One region of the Bacillus sp. FSL K6-0138 genome, then DNA from elsewhere that is predicted to be linked to it. Evidence: a T-box and tRNA genes for the amino acid it is inferred to sense, from the RefSeq annotation. Region 1 holds a T-box; the other holds one or more tRNA genes.
The links. A T-box is a leader RNA that pairs with one kind of tRNA and senses whether it is charged. The one in region 1 lies ahead of tyrS (tyrosine--tRNA ligase), so its partner is inferred to be a tRNA-Tyr.
Positions count from the first base shown of each region.

Region 1 (9,985 bases):
GCCTCTGAAACAGAAAAAAGAAAAGCAAAACATCAAAATACTGCACTTGCTGTGGATCAGTCGGCTAAATTAAACTGCGGTGTCGGAGAAGCTTATCAGCTCATCGTCCCTGTCGGTTCTCGGCTTGATTCCGATTTATTGATTCCACGCCGGCATTGTAAAAGGCAAATCAAAAAGGCCGTTCTTTTGAACAAGCCTTTCATCGCTTTATGCGCATAAGTATTTTGACAAAAGCGCTTGAATTTCAAGCATGTCGGTATCCTTTGTAAACTCCAGGTCAAAGACTTTGCTGCTTGTCATGAGCGAAAGAGAGGAATCAGGATTGAACATGCTGACTTCCCTGATTGCAAAGCCTTCAATTGACTTGTAAGGAAGAAAAACACGGACTTTCTTTTTGGAAAATAATTTGTTGTCAAAAAAAATAATCCGCTTGTTGGTAAAACAAATTTGATCAATTCTTAGTCTGCAGACAGATTCAATCTTTTCTCCTTCAATAAGCAGCGGTTCAAATTTTTTGCCGTCTGCTGTTTTGCTAGCTGAAAAAACGCCCAATCAAAACCCCTCTTTCTGTATATCTAATTTATGTTAATGCACAAGGCAAAAGGATCTCTTCGTTACTATTTAGAATACGATAACACCGTTTTATAAACAATTACGAGCAGATTACATTTCTTTAACTCTCTATGTATGTTTTTTATCTACCAGTTAATACGCGTAACAAGAACTAAAGGTTTCAACTTTTTTCAGATTTTTTAGTTCGCCATCCCGTGCCTGACAAAAGACGCACAAAACCGCAGGAAATGATTATCCTGCGGTTTTGTTCAGCGATCTCCGCCTTCTATCGTGCTTTCCATATGCGTATCGGACACTTGCTCTTCTGTTACAGCCATGCCTTCCGCTCCTGCTTTATCGCTGCGGCCGGCTTCTTTCTGAAGGAGCTCCCGAATTTCCTGGTCGCGGTTTTGTTTCACCAGATTCACCCTTTCAATCGTGATCATCTTTTAGTATTGATGATCGTTGGGAGAATCATTCAGCCCTCAGACCTCTTTAAAGTATTCTTTGTAATAGCCGCCCACTTTGCCGGTGTTGTCGATAATAAATAAAAATTCTTCCGTTTCATTTTTGACTTCATACGTTTTCCCTACGGTCAAAGCTCTGTCGACAATGTATTTTTTTGCGTCGGTGTGAATGCATGTTACTTTTTTCAACGTTTTGTTGTTGTGCCATTTTTCGTGGATCATACTGATGTCTCCTTTTAAAAAACGATGTATAAATTCCATTGTAGCGTTTTTTTGCCGAATTGCAACGATGCACCGTCCAGGGCGGCTCCTTCTCTAAACTGCAAATGAATATTGATTTCAATTCATTTTCTGTTATAGAATAGTGGTGTGCGATTCCAAAATCAGCAATATATCCCACCTTCGGCATCTCATTGATCCAACCACCAATCACACCAGCACCAGGAATAACTCACAAGAAGACAGACCAAAATTTTAAGGGAGGTTTGTTTCACAAACATGAGTTCTTTAACGATGCAGGTCAGTAAAAGGCTGGAGTCATTTTTGCAGGGAACGAAAAAGCTTTACATTAACGGAGAATTTGTAGCGAGCGCTTCAAACAAAACGTTTGAAACCCCAAACCCGGCCACGGGAGAAACACTCGCTACATTGTATGAAGCGGGCCCTGAAGATGTCGACAAAGCGGTAAAAGCCGCCAGGGAGGCTTTTGATCACGGGGAATGGCGGACAATGCTCCCGGCCGAGAGAAGCCGGCTCATGTACAGACTCGCCGATCTGATGGAGGAACACAAGAACGAATTGGCCCAGCTTGAAACGCTTGACAACGGAAAGCCGATCAGCGAAACATCCGCAGGGGATATTCCGATGTCAATTGAACACATGCGCTATTACGCCGGCTGGGCGACGAAAATAACCGGACAAACGATTCCTGTAAACGGACCTTATTTTAACTATACACGCCATGAGCCTGTCGGTGTGGTCGGGCAGATCATCCCTTGGAACTTCCCGCTCCTGATGGCGATGTGGAAAATGGGTGCAGCTCTGGCAGCCGGCTGTACAATCGTCTTAAAGCCTGCTGAGCAGACTCCCCTTTCCGCCCTGTATCTGGCCGAGCTCGTCGATCAGGCCGGATTTCCAAAGGGCGTGATCAACATCATCCCGGGCTTCGGAGAAACAGCCGGGGAAGCGCTTACAGACCACAAGCTGGTCGACAAGCTGGCATTCACGGGCTCGACCGAAATCGGCAAAAAAATCATGGAAAAAGCGGCAAAAACCGTCAAGCGCGTCACCCTCGAGCTCGGCGGAAAATCGCCGAACATCATCCTGCCTGATGCAGACTTGAAAAAAGCGATTCCGGGAGCGCTGACCGGCGTCATGTTCAACCAGGGCCAGGTGTGCTGTGCAGGTTCGCGCGTATTCATCCATAAAGACCAATACGATAAAGTCATCGATGAAATGGCCGCATATGCAAAATCCATTCGTCAGGGTGCTGGGCTTCACGAAGATACGCAAATGGGACCGCTTGTCAGCAAAGAACAGCATGAACGGGTTCTTTCATATATTGAAAAAGGCCGCCAGGAAGGCGCGAAAATTGCCGCCGGCGGAACATGCCCTTATGAGGAAGGATATTTCGTCTCTCCGACCGTGTTTACGAATGTTGAGGATGACATGACGATCGCAAAAGAGGAAATATTCGGCCCTGTCCTGGCCGCGATCCCTTATGAAACGGTCGACGAAGTCATCGAACGCGCCAACCGGACGGAATACGGGCTTGCCGCCGGTGTTTGGACGGAAAACGTGAAAAACGCCCATTATATAGCAGACCGCCTGCAAGCAGGCACCGTTTGGGTCAACTGCTACAATGCGTTTGACGCGGCATCGCCGTTCGGCGGCTATAAACAGTCCGGCCTCGGCCGGGAAATGGGATCATACGCTTTGGATAATTATACTGAAGTGAAAAGCGTATGGATCAGTATGGAGTAGCATCTTTTTTCCACCAAGGCAAAACACCGTCCACATTGTGGACGGTGTTTTTTGTTCGGAATTATCCTTTGTTTCGGCTCATTTCAAGCTGTTGCTGCCGCGCCCCAGCCTCTGCTGTTTAAAAACAGGGAGAAGTCAATCGCTTTTTCGCCTGTCATATTCTTTTTTCAGGATCCCCATGATGATTTCGTCTGAATATCGACCGTTCATATAAAGGGCCTCCCTCAACGTTCCTTCCTTTTTGAACCCGGCTTTTTCGTATGCTTTCACACCCCGGATATTATGAGAAAACACCTCGAGCTGAAGCCGGTTTAATTGAAACTTCTCAAAAGCAAACTGCTGCGCCAGTTTAACGGCTTCAGTGCCGTACCCTTTGTTGAAATGGTCCCGGCCGTGGAGCGCAATTCTGAATCCGGCTTTCCGGTTGACCCGGTCGATGTCCAAAATCGACAAATCGCCGATCGTCTCATCGCCGTCCTGTAAACAAATCGCAAAATCATAACGTGTACCATCATTTGTGATCCGTTCGTAATGATCATATAATTCGTCCATTGTAAAGACGCGTCTTGTTCCGGTCATATACCTGATGTCATCATCCTGGACGGCTCTGTAGAAGCTCTCCATATCTTCTTTCCTGACGGGTCTTAAGTAAACGGTTCGGCCTCTTTCCATTTAGACTCTCCTCCCCTTGATTACGCATCAGTTTCTTGATATGCAGCAGACCAGTGAAACGGCTGAATCTCCTTTAATGCTTTAAAGACAAGGCCGCCGTCAGGGACGGTAACAGCCGCTTTCACCTCAGACCCCCAATAAAAGAGCCTTTCCTGGCATACCCCGCAAGGCGTGAGCACTTTATATCCGGAATGTTCATCATCTCTGACGACGCAAATGGAATGCGTGATCTTCGCGCCCAGCTTGTGCGCTTCTAAAATGGCGCCTGTTTCAATGCATAATTCTGTAGAAGCGTTGATGACCTCCGGTGCAACGCTCGTGAGGATTTTACCTTCTTCCGTATACATCGCGGCCGCTCCGCCCCATCCGGAAGGGTACCTTGCGTTAATGAGCTCAACAGCGGCTTCATACAGCGTTTGTTCTACCTTCATTTTTTTGACCTCCATTATTTGTGTGTCCGGTGCAGCTTGTATATGTATCCCTTTAAACGATACCTGATTTTTCCCACGGGGTAAACAAGTTTTACAGGCTTCGTTTAATGGCGATGGCCGCCCCCTTCCTCTTTTGGATCCGATCCGAACGATTTCAGGTTCCTGAGCAGAAACACCGCCGACAATCGCCTGTTTAATCGGTCCTCCGCTTTCCGCGTATGAAAGACAAAACGGCGGCTTGAAACTCCAGTGTTCAAAGCCGCCGTTTCTGTTTTTTATGAAACTTTTAACCTGACAAATTTTCGTTTTCCGACTTGTACGATTAAATCGTCTTTAACGATAACCGTTTGCTGCAGATCATCGACCCTTTCTCCGGCAATTTTCACCCCGCCGTTTTGGATCATCTTCCGGGCTTCGCTTTTAGAAGGCTGCAGCTTTAATTCAACGAGCAAATCGATGACCGGGATGTGTTTTACGCCTTGCCAGCGAACTTCAGGCATTTCATCAGGGAGGCTTCCTTTTTGAAAAACTGCGGTAAAGTGCTGTTCGGCTCGTTTTGCTGCTTCAGCGCCATGGTACATTCTGACAAGCGTTCCCGCCAAAAACATTTTGGCGTCTTTCGGATGGTCTGCCTGAAGTTGTTTGATTTGTTCAGCCGAAAGGTCTGTTGCAAGTTCAGCATACTTTGTGATCAATTGATCAGGGATGGACATCGTCTTTCCGTACATGTCATTCGGGCTTTCATCAATGCCGATGTAATTGTTCTTCGATTTAGACATCTTTTCGATCCCGTCAAGCCCCTCCAATAAAGGCATCAGTATGGCAGTCTGTTTCTCTTTTCCGAATTTTTCTTGAAAATGCCGGCCCATTAAGACGTTGAAATGCTGATCCGTTCCGCCAAGTTCAACATCCGACTCCAGTACAACAGAATCGTATCCCTGCATGAGCGGATAAAAAAATTCGTGCAGCGAAATCGGTTTTCCAAGCGCCAGCCGCTCTTCAAAATCGTCTCTTTCCAAAAGCCGTGCCACCGTTATTTTTCCGGCGAGCTTTATAACGTCTTCAAAATGTAACCTGGACAGCCATTTTGAGTTGTAGTGGAGTTCTGCTTTTTCCATATCGATGATTTTCCCAAATTGCTCAAAATACGTTCGGGCATTATGCTTTACTTCTTCATCTGTCAGCTGCTTTCTGGCGGCCGATTTGCCTGTAGGGTCGCCGATTTTCCCTGTGAAGTCACCGATAATCAACTGGATGTTATGACCGTTTTCCTGAAATTGCCTGATCTTATTTAAAACGACGGTATGGCCGAGGTGTACGTCCGGAGCTGAGGGGTCAAGACCAAGCTTAATGTTCAACGGCCTGCCGGAAACGACCGATTTGGCAACCTTAAGCTCAAGATCTTCGGCCGGTATGATGTCCTCTGCTCCTTGCGTGTAGATCTCCATTTGCCTCCTTACTTCTTTGATTTGGCTTTCTGAAAGCTGTTCCAAAACATGACTCACGTTAATTTCCTCCTTTTTAAAAATAAAAAAAACACATCCCTTCTGTGAAAAGGGACGTGATTTTTGCCGATTGCACGCGGTACCACCCTAATTGAAGAACATGATCGTTCTTCCGCTCATTCGGTATAACGGTCCGCCCGTTCTTTGTTCACAAAGAAAGCTCAAAGGGCGGTAATTCATGATGATCTTTGTGCCGGTTCACACCGTCCACCGGCTCTCTTGATACAGGGAAACCATCACTACTAAGACCCCATCATCGCTATTCATTATTTCTGATGATTTTTCGGAGCAGGCCGACCATAACCTTTTGCTCTTCTTTTTCAAGACTTCCGGCGAGTTCGGTTTCGCCTTGATGAAAGCGGGGATACAGATTTTCCATTACCTCTCTCCCCTTTTCGGTAATGGCGACGTAAACGATTCTCCTGTCCCTTGGATCGGTTTTCCGAGAACAGAGCTCTTTCCGCTCCAAGGTTTTCGTGATATTTGAGACTGTCGCTTTGCTGACCCCCGATGTTTCCGCCAGCCTTTTCGTCTCCATTGACCGCCATACCCATAAATCATAAAGGATCGAAAACGCCGTCCATGACAATCGATGCTCTGAGAGAACCTCCTGCTCCATTTTATTCTTCAGGAGCTGTGCTGTGCGGTATAAATTGGCACAAACGGCAACCGCCTCTAAATTGAGCTCCTTTAATGGCAATTTGGTTAATGCATTGATGGCATCCTTTTCTTCCGGAAGCAATGTTCCGTCTTCATCAAATACGTGGATCACACATCCCTCCTTTAATTTTCAAAATCGTTAGCTATGAAACGATGTTAACAGAAATGCCTCTGACATGCAACAGCTTCTTTATCATGATGCATGACGAATCATGCAGGCGAATAGATTAATATGAAGGGGATGAGAAGAATGCATTCTTTACTGGAAGAGGTAAAAGCGTTCAGGCAAAAGACTCTTGAACAACTTTTAAACAAACAGAAGCCGGACGGATCGTGGAGGTTTTGTTTTGAAGGGTCTGTCATGACGAACAGTTTTTTGATTCTTCTGCTGACTTCTCTCGGGGATCATGACCCTTCTCTAACCTCCGCTCTTGCCAGACGAATCAGGTCGAAGCAAGATGGTGACGGGACGTTCCGAAATTATCCGGATGAGACAGCCGGAAATTTGACGGCGACTGTGCAGGGATATACCGGCATGCTGGCTTCAGGATTGTACAACCGCTATGAACCGCATATGCAGAAAGCGGAGGCGTTTATTAAATCCAAAGGCGGATTAAAACGCGTCCACTTCATGACGAAATGGATGCTTGCAGCAAACGGATTGTATCCGTGGCCGAGACTGTATTTGCCGCTGTCTTTTTTGCTGATCCCTCCGGTTTTCCCGCTGCATTTCTATCATTTGAGCACATATGCGAGAATTCATTTCGTTCCGATGGCCATCACGCTAAATAAAAAATACTCGCTGAAGAACGAGCAGATCGGCTCGCTGCGCCACCTAGATGAAAACATGTCAAAAAATCCGCTGGAGTGGCTCAGCATCCGCTCTTTTCATGAACGGCGCTATTACCCCTTCAACCTGCAATGGAAAGAACTTTTAAAGGGGCCGGTTTACGTTCACAACCTTGGGTATGAAGCAGGAAAAAAATACATGCTGGACAGAATCGAACAAGATGGTACGCTGTACAGCTATGCGAGCGCGACGATATTTATGATTTACAGTCTGCTTTCACTCGGGATCTCAAAACACGCACCCGTAATCAAAAGAGCGATCAGCGGGGTGAAGGGGCTGATTTCTCCGTGCGGAGGAGGCGATGGCCTTTATTTGGAAAATTCCACATCAACCGTCTGGGATACAGCATTATTAAGCTTTGCGATGCAGGAAGCCGGAATGCCCGGAAAAAGCTCTGCCGTCTCCTCTGCGGCGGACTATCTGGAAAAAAGGCAGCATGCCAAAAAAGCGGATTGGGCCGTTTTCAATCCGCATGCAACGCCGGGCGGCTGGGGATTTTCGAATATCAACACGAACAATCCGGATTTGGACGATACAGCAGCGGCGTTAAAAGCGATACCTTTTAACAGACGAACGGCCGACTGGAACCGGGGACTCGCCTGGCTCTTGTCGATGCAAAACAGGGACGGCGGTTTTGCGGCCTTTGAAAAAAACGTCAACCATCCTTTGATCGGAAGTCTGCCGATCGAGTCGGCGAATGAGGCTGCAGTCGATCCGTCAACCGCCGATCTGACGGGCCGCGTTCTGCATTTGCTCGGCCTTAAGGCGGGTTACAGGGAGGACCATCCCGTCATCAGGCGGGCGCTCCATTGGCTTTACCACAATCAGGAGGAAAACGGTTCATGGTACGGCCGCTGGGGCGTCTGCTATATTTACGGAACATGGGCGGCAGTGACCGGGATGAAAGCAGTCGGCGTCCGGGCGGACGATCCGGCTGTCCAAAAAGCTTTGCGCTGGCTTGCGTCTATTCAGCTTCGTGACGGAGGCTGGGGCGAATCGTGCAAAAGCTGTGTAATCAAAACGTTTGCACCCCTTCCCCACAGCACGATCGTTCAAAGTGCATGGGCGCTCGACGCGTTGCTGCAATATACGGACCCGCTCGAACCGCATATTCAAAAAGGAATCCGTTTTCTCATCGATCAAAGCCGGCATCAGCCTAAGCACATCGTTTATCCGACGGGCATCGGGCTTCCGAAGCAATTTTACATTCGCTATCACAGCTATCCCTTCGTGTTTTCTCTGCTGGCTGTAAGCGCGTTTATTAAACAAATGGAAATGGGGGAGAAACATTGAACAGAGACGTATACAAAGAGGAGCTGGCGTCTTGGGCCAACCGTCTGAAGGAACAGGTGAAGCATGATCCTTCTTTGGAAAGCCGGTTAGATGGGTTGTTTCGATCGCTGGATGATGCCGATGCGACTGAGCAGGAATGGTATGAACAGGCTGAAGCCGTTTATGAGACAATCAGCCGCAGCAGCGCTCAAGAGAACCGCCAGCCGTACAGGATGGTTCCGATCGGCGGCCATCGTCTGCCAAGGCTTCCTTATTCGTATTCGGCACTTGAGCCTTATATTTCGAGAGAGATCATGTTTCTTCATCATACAAAGCATCACCAAAGTTATGTCGACGGTCTCAACAAAGCGGAACGGGAACTGCAAAAGGCGCGGCAGACGAAACAGTACCAGCTTGTAAACCATTGGGAAAGAGAGCTCGCATTTCACGGAGCCGGACACTATTTGCATACGATTTTCTGGTATGCGATGAATCCGAAAGGCAAAAGAAGGCCGTCCGGCGAACTGCTGGAGATGATCAACAGATCGTTCGGCGGTTATTCTGCCTTTAAGGAGCATTTTACAGAAGCCGCCAAACATGTCGAAGGAGTCGGCTGGGCAATACTCGTATGGGCGCCGCGCTCGCATCGCCTCGAGATTCTGATTGCAGAAAAACATCAGATGATGAGCCAATGGGACGTCATCCCGCTCCTTCCGCTTGATGTATGGGAACACGCATACTATCTCCAGTATCAAAATGAAAAAGCGAAATATGTGGACAATTGGTGGAACGTCGTAGACTGGCGGGAGCCGGAAAGGCGCTTTGTGCAGGCGAAACGCGTCCTGTGGGAACCTTACTGACCGGAACAAAAAAATCCCTAAACTCAAAAGTTTAGGGATTTGAAGACTCCGATTACATCTAAAAAGACAATAATGATGACGACTGGCGCCACGTAGCGGATTAATAGAAGCCAGACGGCGAACCATTTTCGCTTGAGATTAGAGCCTTCTTTTAATTCGGCAAACAGCTCGTCTTTCGGTATTTTCAGCGGAACGAAAACGGCGATTAAAAAGGCGCCGATCGGCATTAATATGTTGCTGACGAGATAATCTGACGCATCAAAGATTGACAGGTTGAAAATCGTGACATGCTGAAGCACTCCGTACGATAATGCTGCAGGAATTCCGAACAGAAATATCGCGATGCCGCCAGCCCAGGCAAAGATCCGCCTTTTTCTCGCATCCCCTTTTGACAAAACGGAGACCAAAATTTCAAGCATCGAAAAGGCTGAAGTGAGCGTCGCAAATAAAAACAGGATAAGAAACGCCAATAAAAAGACAATTCCAAACGGCATCTGATGGAATACGGACGGAAGCACGTTGAATAAAAGCATCGGCCCCGCATCAGGAGATAAACCGAATGAAAACACTGCAGGGAAAATCGCAAATCCCGCAAGAATCGCCACTGACACGTTTAACAATGTGACCGAAACGGCCGACTGCACCATATTTTCTTTTTTGGACAAATAAGCGCTGTATGTCACCATGACAGACACCCCGACGCTCAAAGAGAAGAAGGATTGCCCCATGGCAA
Region 1 is NZ_CP150286.1:2,216,668-2,226,652, reverse strand. It holds gene MHB78_RS11830 (PH domain-containing protein) at 208-552, opposite strand; gene MHB78_RS11825 (YozQ family protein) at 822-971, opposite strand; gene MHB78_RS11820 (DUF6501 family protein) at 1,038-1,241, opposite strand; gene MHB78_RS11815 (aldehyde dehydrogenase family protein) at 1,518-3,002, shown strand; gene MHB78_RS11810 (GNAT family protein) at 3,138-3,674, opposite strand; gene MHB78_RS11805 (cytidine deaminase) at 3,695-4,105, opposite strand; gene tyrS (tyrosine--tRNA ligase) at 4,381-5,553, opposite strand; T-box leader at 5,658-5,876, opposite strand; gene MHB78_RS11795 (MarR family transcriptional regulator) at 5,870-6,379, opposite strand; gene MHB78_RS11790 (prenyltransferase/squalene oxidase repeat-containing protein) at 6,521-8,413, shown strand; gene MHB78_RS11785 (superoxide dismutase) at 8,410-9,252, shown strand; gene MHB78_RS11780 (sodium-dependent transporter) at 9,276-9,985, opposite strand, start outside.

Region 2 (9,985 bases), 2.0 Mb from region 1:
TGACTCCTTCAAGCGCTTTAATTGAATCGATGTCTGCTTTTTCTTTATCAACTGGCGTGATCCGCAGACGCGTCATGCAATGGGTATAGTCCGCGACATTCGCCGCTCCTCCCGCAAGTTCCAGAATGCGCTTTGCCAAGCCGGCATGTTTCTTTTGTTCGCTCATTGACAATTCCCCCTTTGTTGTTAAGATCTGTTTGCTCCCATTGTTTGAATGGCCGCTTTTGACTGATCAATATATTGAATCGTTTCTTCATAACGCTTTGCGGCCATACCTAAAAACAAAATGTCAATCATATAAAGCTGGGCTAAACGAGAGGAGGTTGCAGCACTTCGAAACGGCGCTTCATTCGAACATGACGTATACAGAGCAACATCGCAAATTGAAGAAACGGCTGACTGTCCGAAGCGGGTTAAACCGATCGTTTTCACGCCGCGTTCTTTTGCCAGCTTCAGCACATCGATGATCTCACGGGTTTCGCCGGAATGTGAAATGGCGAATACAATGTCATGTTCGTCAGCATTGGCGATTAATGATGCGATAAGGTGCATGTCTGTAAATGCGGTAGCCCCTTTTTTAATTCGTAAAAATTTTTGCTGGGCATCCTGTGCGACAATCCCTGAGGCGCCGATGCCGCAAAAGTGGACCGTCCCCGCTGTGATCAGCATTTGAATCGCTTTTTGGAGTTCGAGTTGGTCAATATTGTCCAATGTGTCGCGGATCACCTGAATGGAATTGCTCGCTGTTTTTTGAGCGATTGAATACAGAGGTTCCTGCGGTTCTATATCCCGGTAGCCTTGATCTGCAGATCTCATTAAATCACCGGCGATTCGCAGCTTTAAATCCTGGTATCCTTTTAGCCCGAGCGATTTGCAGAGCCGGATCGCTGCGGCTCCGCTCGTATTTGCGGCTCCGCTGATTTCCTGGATGGTGCTGTTGACGATTTCCTGCGGATTTTCCAAAATATATTCGGCCAGTTTCCGTTCAGACTGCGGAAGCTTGTGAAGCATCGTGCGGATCATGTCTAATCCTCCTGCGGCCATGGCTTTCTCCTTCCTTCACGCGTTTTTTTCGTTTGCCGCTAGTGCTTTTTCGATATTGCCTTCCGCTTGCTTCAGCAGCTTCTCCGCTGCAGCGGCATCCGTATTTGTTTTGATCATGATGATAGCCGTTTTTACGCGGTTACCGGCCGCTTGCAGCGCTTTTTCAGCCGTTTGCAGTTCAGCTCCTGTAACGGTTTGAATAATGCGGATCGCCCGCTGTTTTAATTTCTCATTGCTTACGTTCACATCGACCATCAAGTTTTCATAAACTTTTCCCAATCGAATCATAGATGTTGTCGAGATCATGTTCAGAATCATTTTATGCGCGGTTGCCGCCTTCATTCGAGTCGATCCCGCGATAACCTCGGGACCGACGATCACTTCAATGCTGTGTTCGGCCGCTTGGCTGATTGCCGATTGCTTGTTACAGGTTAAGGAAATCGTTTTTGCACCGATTTTTCCGGCGTATTTCAGAGCGCCGTATACATAAGGGGTTCGCCCGCTGGCGGCAATGCCGATGACGGTATCCTTGTTTGACAGATGGATGGATTTTAAGTCTTGTGCTCCGAGCTCTTCACGATCCTCGGCACCTTCGACGGCTTCGAATAATGCTTTTTGGCCTCCTGCGATAAGCCCTCTGACAGTATTGGGAGAAATGCTGAATGTCGGCGGGCATTCCGCTGCATCGAGTACGCCGAGCCGTCCGCTTGTGCCCGCACCAATGTAGATGATTCGTCCCCCTTTCTGCAATGACCCGACTGCATAATCGACTGCGGTTTTTACATCCGGCAATACCGCTTCAACCGCTTCAGCCACCTTTTTGTCCTCTTCATTCATGATTTTTAAAATGTCCAATGTGTCCGCCTGATGGATGTGCTTTGCATTTTCATTGCGGCGCTCGGTCGTTAAGGAGCTGAGATTGCTGTTTTTCATCCGGAATCCTCCTGATCAAAAATGGCATATATATTTCTTAATTTTCAGTATATTTTTAATGGAATTTTATTTCAACATAAAATTGGAAATTATGAAATTTTATTTTAAAACGGTTCTAAAGATTGATGCTGAAGAATAAAATAAAGCGCAGTCAAAGACTGCACTTCGGTTTATAGTTCATCCAATTGGTGCTCAGAAATGACGCGAAAGCCTTCCCTTTTAAGAAGAGCCGCTGTAATGCCGTTTCCGGCAATCTTTTGGCCGGAGAAGCTTCCATTATATATGTTGCTGCTTCCGCAGGATGGACTGTTTTCTTTTAAAACGACGGTGTCCGCCTGAATCTCTCTTGCGATCTCAAGCGTTTTGTAAGCTCCTTTTATATAAAGGTCCGTAACGTTTTCGCCCGATTTAGTCAGAATGACGGCATTCCCGTTTAAAACGTCTTCACCTGTTCCGCCGTTTATTTCCGCAGGCTCCCTTGGCGTTTGAAAACCTCCGAGCAATTCGGGACAGACGATTATTGCTTTTTGTTCTTCAACGAGTTGATTGATTTTATCAATATAGCTGTGCCTCCCGTCATATCGGCATTCAACGCCTGCCAAACAAGAGCTGACCAATATCATGTACGTGTACCCCTTTTCTGTATTCAGATACTAACAGTGTAATCAAAATCGGCGTTTATTTGTAAAAAACTTCAGCGAAAAATTTGAAAATAAAAATTTTAAATTACCCCTTTACAAATATGCAGCAACCTGTATATAATAACTTTTGTCAGCTTTACGAGAGCTGCCGGAAACAATCGGTTTTGGCCCGTTGGTCAAGTGGTTAAGACACCGCCCTTTCACGGCGGTAACACGGGTTCGAATCCCGTACGGGTCACCATTATTTTTTAGAAGCAGAAGGGGCATACCGGAGCTTTTAAAGGAAGGCATGCTAAGAGCGCAACGTCCTGTTGCAACGCATGCACTAGTACGTCCTGTACGTCGGAGGATTAGCTCAGCTGGGAGAGCATCTGCCTTACAAGCAGAGGGTCGGCGGTTCGATCCCGTCATCCTCCACCATTTTTTGCAGAGCGGTGTCAAACGCACTTGCTTTTGCATAAGGTATTGATATATGCCGGTCTAGCTCAATTGGTAGAGCACGTTCGAATCTGCTTCGGCAGTATCGGCTTCAGCGTACCGAAGGAGAGGCTTCCGCGAATAAGCTTTCCGAGTTCGGGACGACGATTTGACGCTGTTACTTGTAAAATGTTCATATTGATTATGCCGGTCTAGCTCAATTGGTAGAGCAACTGACTTGTAATCAGTAGGTTGGGGGTTCAAGTCCTCTGGCCGGCACTGTTCTGGAGGGGTAGCGAAGTGGCTAAACGCGGCGGACTGTAAATCCGCTCCCTCAGGGTTCGGCGGTTCGAATCCGTCCCCCTCCACCATTTTTGGGCTATAGCCAAGCGGTAAGGCAACGGACTTTGACTCCGTCATGCGCTGGTTCGAATCCAGCTAGCCCAGTTTTTGGACATCCTGTTTGGATGTCCTTTTTATTTTGCCTTTTTTGTATAACTATTCAAAAAAATGTCTTGTTGAGTCAATTTTCAATCAGGCGGTACAATGAAGATCTGAAAGGGGGAAATGTGATGTTAAAAAAGATTTCGATGATCGGCGTGCCGATGGATTTAGGCCAATTAAGACGGGGAGTTGACATGGGGCCGAGTGCGATTCGCTGTGCCGGCGTCAATGAACGTTTGGAAAGCCTTTCTCGGGATATCGAAGATTTGGGGGATATCACAATCGGCCAGAGGGAGGATGAAAGGGAAGGCGGGGAATCCGCATCAGAAGAATTGCGTAATTTGAAAGCGATTACAAATGCGAGTTTAAAGCTCGCTCAAACGGTTGATAAAATCGTTGCCTCAGGTTCGTTTCCGCTCGTTCTCGGCGGGGATCACAGCATCGCGATCGGAACGCTTGCCGGACTTGCAAGGCATTATCATCATTTGGGTGTGATCTGGTATGACGCTCATGCTGATGTCAATACAAAGGAAACGTCTCCTTCAGGCAACATTCATGGAATGCCGCTTGCGATCAGCATGGGGATCGGGCATGAACGGCTGACCGGCATTTATGGGGATGGTGCCAAGGTCAAGCCGGAGAACATCGTCATCATTGGAGCGAGATCGCTTGATGATGGGGAGAAGAAACTGATTCGAGAACAAGGAATCAAGGTCTATACGATGCATGAAATCGATCGCCTCGGCATGACGAGGGTTATGGAGGAAACGATTGAATATTTGCGGGAACGGACGGACGGCGTCCATCTGTCGCTTGATCTGGATGCCCTTGACCCGAATGATGCGCCTGGCGTGGGGACGCCCGTTGCAGGAGGGATCAGCTACAGGGAAAGTCATTTGGCCATGGAAATGCTGGAGGAATCCAATTTAGTAACGTCTGCCGAGTTTGTTGAGGTGAATCCGATATTGGATGAGAAAAACAGGACGGCTGAGACGGCTGTTGCGTTAATGGGTTCATTGTTCGGAGAAAAATTGCTGTAGGAGCGGCGGCCGGATCGGCCGCTGATCGTTTCATCATAAATCTCAATTTCGAAATATTTATGATGTATAATAATTTTAAGCTAATATTAAGGGCCTGAGGCCCCTGAAACCATCAACACTCTGCCAATTTTTTGTTAAACTATTTTTATGAATTTCAGTGAAACCTTTCAAACATCAACTCGTATACATAAAGACCGGTGAAGGCAGAGGTTAGATAAATATGGAAACAATGATAAAAAAAAGAATCAAACAGGTGAAAAAAGGCGATCGTAATGCATTCGCGGATATCGTGGATATTTACAAGGACAAAATTTATCAGCTTTGCTACCGTATGCTTGGCAATGCGCATGAGGCGGAAGATATTGCGCAGGAAGCATTTATCAGAGCATACGTGAATATCGACAGTTTTGATATTAACCGGAAATTTTCCACGTGGCTTTATCGAATCGCAACCAATTTGACCATCGATCGTATCCGTAAAAAAAAGCCGGACTATTACTTGGATGCAGAGGTGGCAGGGACAGAAGGGCTTACAATGTATTCACAGGTTGCAGCAGACGTTGCGCTTCCAGAGGATGAAGTTCTTTCCTTGGAACTGCATAGTACCATTCAGGAAAAAATCTTAAGGCTTCCCGAAAAATACAGGACGGTCATCGTATTAAAGTACATTGACGAGCTCTCGCTAAATGAGATCAGCGAAATCTTAAACATCCCCGTAGGCACCGTGAAAACGAGAATACACAGGGGGAGAGAGGCTCTCAGAAAACAATTAAGGGATCTTTAAGTGGGGTGATGAAATGAGCTGTCCGGAGCACATTGTTCAGCTTATGCACAAATATCTTGATGGAGACATTCTTCCGGAAGAGGAGACGGAGCTTAAAAGTCATTTGCAGTCATGCGAAGGATGCAAAAAACGCCTTCGCGAAATGGAAAAGTCGATTGCACTTGTGCAGAGCACGTCACATCTTGCGGCTCCGGAAAACTTTACGGCCAATGTGCTGGCTAATCTGCCTAAGGAAAAGCGGGCGGTTTCCATTAACAGATGGCTGAAAGCTCATCCGTTTATCGTGGCGGCGGCGTTGTTTATCATTCTAATGGGCGGCAGCCTTTTCTCAAGCTGGAAAAATGATCATGATTTCAGCGTGTCCAACCAGCCTAATCTGGTCGTGAAAAACAACACCGTCACCGTGCCTGAAGGCAAAGTCGTCAAAGGCGATGTTACCGTTAAAAACGGCAAGCTGATTATCAAGGGCAAGATCGATGGCGATGTAACGATCATAAACGGGGAAAAATATACAGCTTCAGCCGGACAGGTCACCGGTCAGATCCACGAAATCAACGAGGCGTTTGATTGGATCTGGTATCAAATCAAATCAGCCGGAAAAGCGGTTTTCGGCGCCGATGATTCAAAAGACAAAGAGCAAAGCTGACTTTAATGGCTTTCTCTTTTCTTATGCAGGGGCCGCCATTTCACTTGGGAAATAAAAGTGTGGTATAATACCCTCTGTATATAAAATGATAAACAATCGATATTGAAAACAAATTAACTTTACTAATGACTGAATTCTTGGAGGACGAGGAAATGGCTTTTGAGGATATCCCTTTCTTGCAGTACCTCGGCGATGCCGTTGATATTCTCCTTGTTTGGTACGTAATATATAAACTAATGATGGTCATCCGCGGAACGAAGGCGGTTCAGCTTTTAAAGGGAATCGTAGTCATTGTTCTTGTCCGGGTGGCCAGCCAGTATTTGGGGTTAAGCACGCTGCAGTGGCTGGTTGACCAGGCGATCACTTGGGGGTTCCTGGCGATCATCATCATTTTCCAGCCTGAACTGAGGAGAGCGCTCGAACAGCTTGGCCGCGGCCGTTTTTTTTCCAGGAGCGGGAATCCTGAAGAAGAGGAGCAGAAGAGAACGATCGAAGCGATTACAAAAGCGATCAAATATATGGCAAAACGGCGGATTGGCGCACTGTTAACCATTGAACGGGAAACCGGAATGGGCGATTACATAGAAACGGGGATTCCTTTAAACGCAAAGGTCAGCTCTGAGCTATTGATCAACATCTTTATTCCGAATACACCGCTTCACGACGGCGCCGTGATCATGAAAAACAGCGAGGTCGCCGCAGCTGCCTGTTATCTTCCTCTGTCAGAAAGCCCGTTTATTTCGAAAGAGCTTGGCACGAGACACAGAGCGGCGGTCGGGATCAGCGAAGTAACCGACAGTCTGACGATCGTTGTATCCGAGGAAACCGGCGGCATCAGCGTCGCCAAAAACGGAGACCTTCACCGTGATTTAACGGAAGAAGCATTAAAAGAAATGCTTGAAGCGGAGTTCAAAAAAAATTCGCGGGAAACTTCCTCAACTCGCTGGTATTGGAGGGGGAAGAAAAATGGATAAATTCTTAAACAATCCCTGGGCCGTCAAACTAGTCGCGTTATTGTTCGCGTTTCTGCTTTATTTTGCGGTCCACAGCGCACAAGCGCCGACCCCTAAGAAACCGGGCGAATCATTCTTTCCTACCGCGACGACTGATGAAGCAACCCTTACCGATATACCGGTAAAAGCATATTATGATGATGAAAATTACGTCGTCACAGGCGTGCCGCAAACCGTGAACGTCACGATCAAAGGACCGACGGGAACTGTTAAGAAAGTAAGGCAAGTGAAGGATTTTGAAATCTATGCCGATATGCAGAATCTGAAAACCGGCAGACATAAAGTGGAATTGAAGGCGAGGAATGTTGCCGAAGGACTGAGCGTTTCGATCAATCCTTCGGCGGCAACCGTAACGATCGAAGAAAAGACGACGAAAGAATTTCCGGTCGAAGCCGATTTTTACAATAAAAATAAAATGAAGGACGGCTATTCGCCGGAGCAGCCGATCGTCAATCCGAAAAACGTCAGCGTCACCGGTGCGAAAGCCGTGATCGACAGAATCGCGAGCATAAAGGCGACGATCAATTTGGAAGGCGTGGATCAGACGGTTGAAAAGGAAGCTAAGCTTACGGTTTATGACACGGACGGAAACGTTCTTCCGGTCGAAGTCGCTCCGTCCGTCGTCAAAATCACCGTTCCGGTGACGAGTCCGAGCAAAAAGGTGCCGATCAAGCTTGAGCGAAAAGGAAGCCTTCCTGACGGCATCAGCATTTCCAGCCTGGATATGAGCCCTGGGGAAGCGACCGTCTACGGACCGCAAAATGTCCTTGATTCGTTAGAATTTGTCGACGGTACTGAAATCGATTTAAGTAAAATTAAAGATGACACTCAAATAGAGGCCGATATTCCGGTGCCGGAAGGGGCCAAAAAAGTGTCGCCTGAAAAAGTGACCATCAAAGTGAAAGTTGACAAAGCAGAAGAGAAAAAACTGAAGAACGTTTCAATCAAAACCGTCGGGCTGAGCGACAGTCAGGATCTTGAGTTTCTTGACCCGAAAACCGGCAAGCTGGATATTACGGCAAAGGGTTCAGATGCCGCAATATCAAAGCTTCAGCCGTCAGACATCGAGCTCTATCTGAATGCAGCCGATTTGAGCGACGGCGACCATAACGTCAAACTTGAAGTAAACGGACCGCAGAATATCACATGGTCGCTGCCGCAGAAAAGTGTTAAAGTTAGAATTTCTTCTAAAACATCTAAAAATGAAAATGACAAAGGTCAGGATGAAAAAGAACAGGATCATTCTGAAACAGATTCACAACCTTCATGAATCAAAAAGGAGCGATATGAATGGGCAAGTATTTTGGAACAGACGGTGTGAGAGGTGTGGCAAACAGTGAACTTACACCAGAGCTGGCCTTTAAAGTCGGACGTTTTGGCGGTTATGTCCTCACAAAAGATAAAGAACGTCCCAAAGTGCTGATCGGCCGTGACACGCGTATTTCCGGACATATGCTGGAAGGGGCTCTTGTCGCCGGTCTCCTCTCGATCGGAGCCGAAGTCATGCGCCTCGGTGTTATTTCAACGCCCGGCGTAGCTTACTTGACGAAAGCAATGGATGCTGAAGCCGGAGTGATGATTTCGGCTTCGCACAATCCCGTCCAGGACAACGGAATCAAGTTTTTCGGCGGCGACGGCTTTAAGCTTTCCGATGAACAGGAGCTTGAAATCGAGCGTCTCATGGATCTGCCGGAAGACAACCTGCCAAGGCCTGTCGGAGCAGATCTTGGGATGGTGAACGACTATTTTGAAGGCGGACAAAAGTATTTGCAATTTCTCAAGCAGACCGCTGACGAGGATTTCACAGGCATTCATATCGCGCTCGACTGCGCGCACGGGGCGACGTCTTCGCTGGCCACGCACCTGTTTGCCGATCTTGATGCCGATGTTTCTACGATGGGCACGTCTCCGAACGGCTTAAATATTAATGACGGCGTCGGTTCGACCCATCCAGAAGCACTTGCCGCATTTGTAAAAGAAAAAGGCGCTGACGTCGGCATGGCGTTTGACGGCGACGGCGACCGCTTAATCGCTGTAGATGAAAAAGGGAATGTTGTCGACGGCGACCAAATCATGTACATATGCGCGAAGTACTTGAAGAGGGAGGGCCGTTTGGCGGAAAATACGGTTGTTTCCACCGTCATGAGCAACCTCGGCTTCTACAAAGCGCTAGAAGCGGAAGGCGTGAAAAGCGTTCAGACTGCAGTCGGCGACCGCTATGTCGTCGAAGCCATGAAAAACGGCGGCTATAATCTAGGCGGTGAACAGTCCGGGCATCTGATCTTCCTTGACTACAATACAACTGGAGACGGACTGCTTTCGGCGATCATGCTGATGAATACGATCAAAATGACGGGCAAGCCGCTGTCAGAGCTTGCCGCTGAAATGCAGAAGTTTCCGCAGCTTTTGGTCAATGTCAAAGTAACAGATAAACATAAAGTGACCGAAAACGAAAAAGTCAAAGCGGTTATTGAAGAGGTCGAAAAGGAAATGAACGGCGACGGCCGCATCCTTGTGCGCCCTTCAGGTACGGAGCCGCTCGTCCGCGTCATGGCGGAAGCAAGAACAAAGGAACTTTGCGAAGACTATGTCGGCCGCATCGTTGACGTCGTAAAGGCGGAAATGGGAGCGGAGTAATTTTCCGCAAAGGACCATGAACAGGACATGCTGATTTAACATAAGATAAAGTGAACCGTCTTTACTTCTTGAAATAAATGTGAATCATGTTAGAAATCGTTTGACGGTTCTTTTTACCTGTAGTAAAATCAGCTTGTCTTGTTTTATTCAAAAGGAAAGGCAGGGTTGAAAGGTTTATTATAATGATAGCGCCCGGACTAAGCGTACGGACGAAACAGCTTAGTTGACGAGGATGGAGGTTATCGAAATATTCGGCGGATGCCTCCCGGCTGACCTAAAAGATCACAGCCGCAAGGATTTCCTCAAACCAAAGAGGCGACTCTTTGAACAAAGGGAAATCGCATGATCTTCCATCAAAAAACATGTAGGAGGGGACGAAGAAACGT
Region 2 is NZ_CP150286.1:223,533-233,517, forward strand. It holds gene MHB78_RS01405 (PTS transporter subunit EIIC) at 1-166, opposite strand, end outside; gene MHB78_RS01410 (MurR/RpiR family transcriptional regulator) at 187-1,044, opposite strand; gene murQ (N-acetylmuramic acid 6-phosphate etherase) at 1,060-1,977, opposite strand; gene MHB78_RS01420 (DUF523 domain-containing protein) at 2,148-2,600, opposite strand; tRNA gene MHB78_RS01425 (tRNA-Glu) at 2,785-2,859, shown strand; tRNA gene MHB78_RS01430 (tRNA-Val) at 2,963-3,038, shown strand; tRNA gene MHB78_RS01435 (tRNA-Thr) at 3,242-3,314, shown strand; tRNA gene MHB78_RS01440 (tRNA-Tyr) at 3,322-3,406, shown strand; tRNA gene MHB78_RS01445 (tRNA-Gln) at 3,411-3,482, shown strand; gene rocF (arginase) at 3,608-4,519, shown strand; gene sigW (RNA polymerase sigma factor SigW) at 4,740-5,303, shown strand; gene rsiW (anti-sigma-W factor RsiW) at 5,317-5,949, shown strand; gene cdaA (diadenylate cyclase CdaA) at 6,102-6,923, shown strand; gene MHB78_RS01470 (YbbR-like domain-containing protein) at 6,916-8,232, shown strand; gene glmM (phosphoglucosamine mutase) at 8,253-9,599, shown strand.
Region 2: it has a tRNA-Tyr gene. The T-box ahead of tyrS (tyrosine--tRNA ligase) is inferred to sense a tRNA for this amino acid. The anticodon was not compared.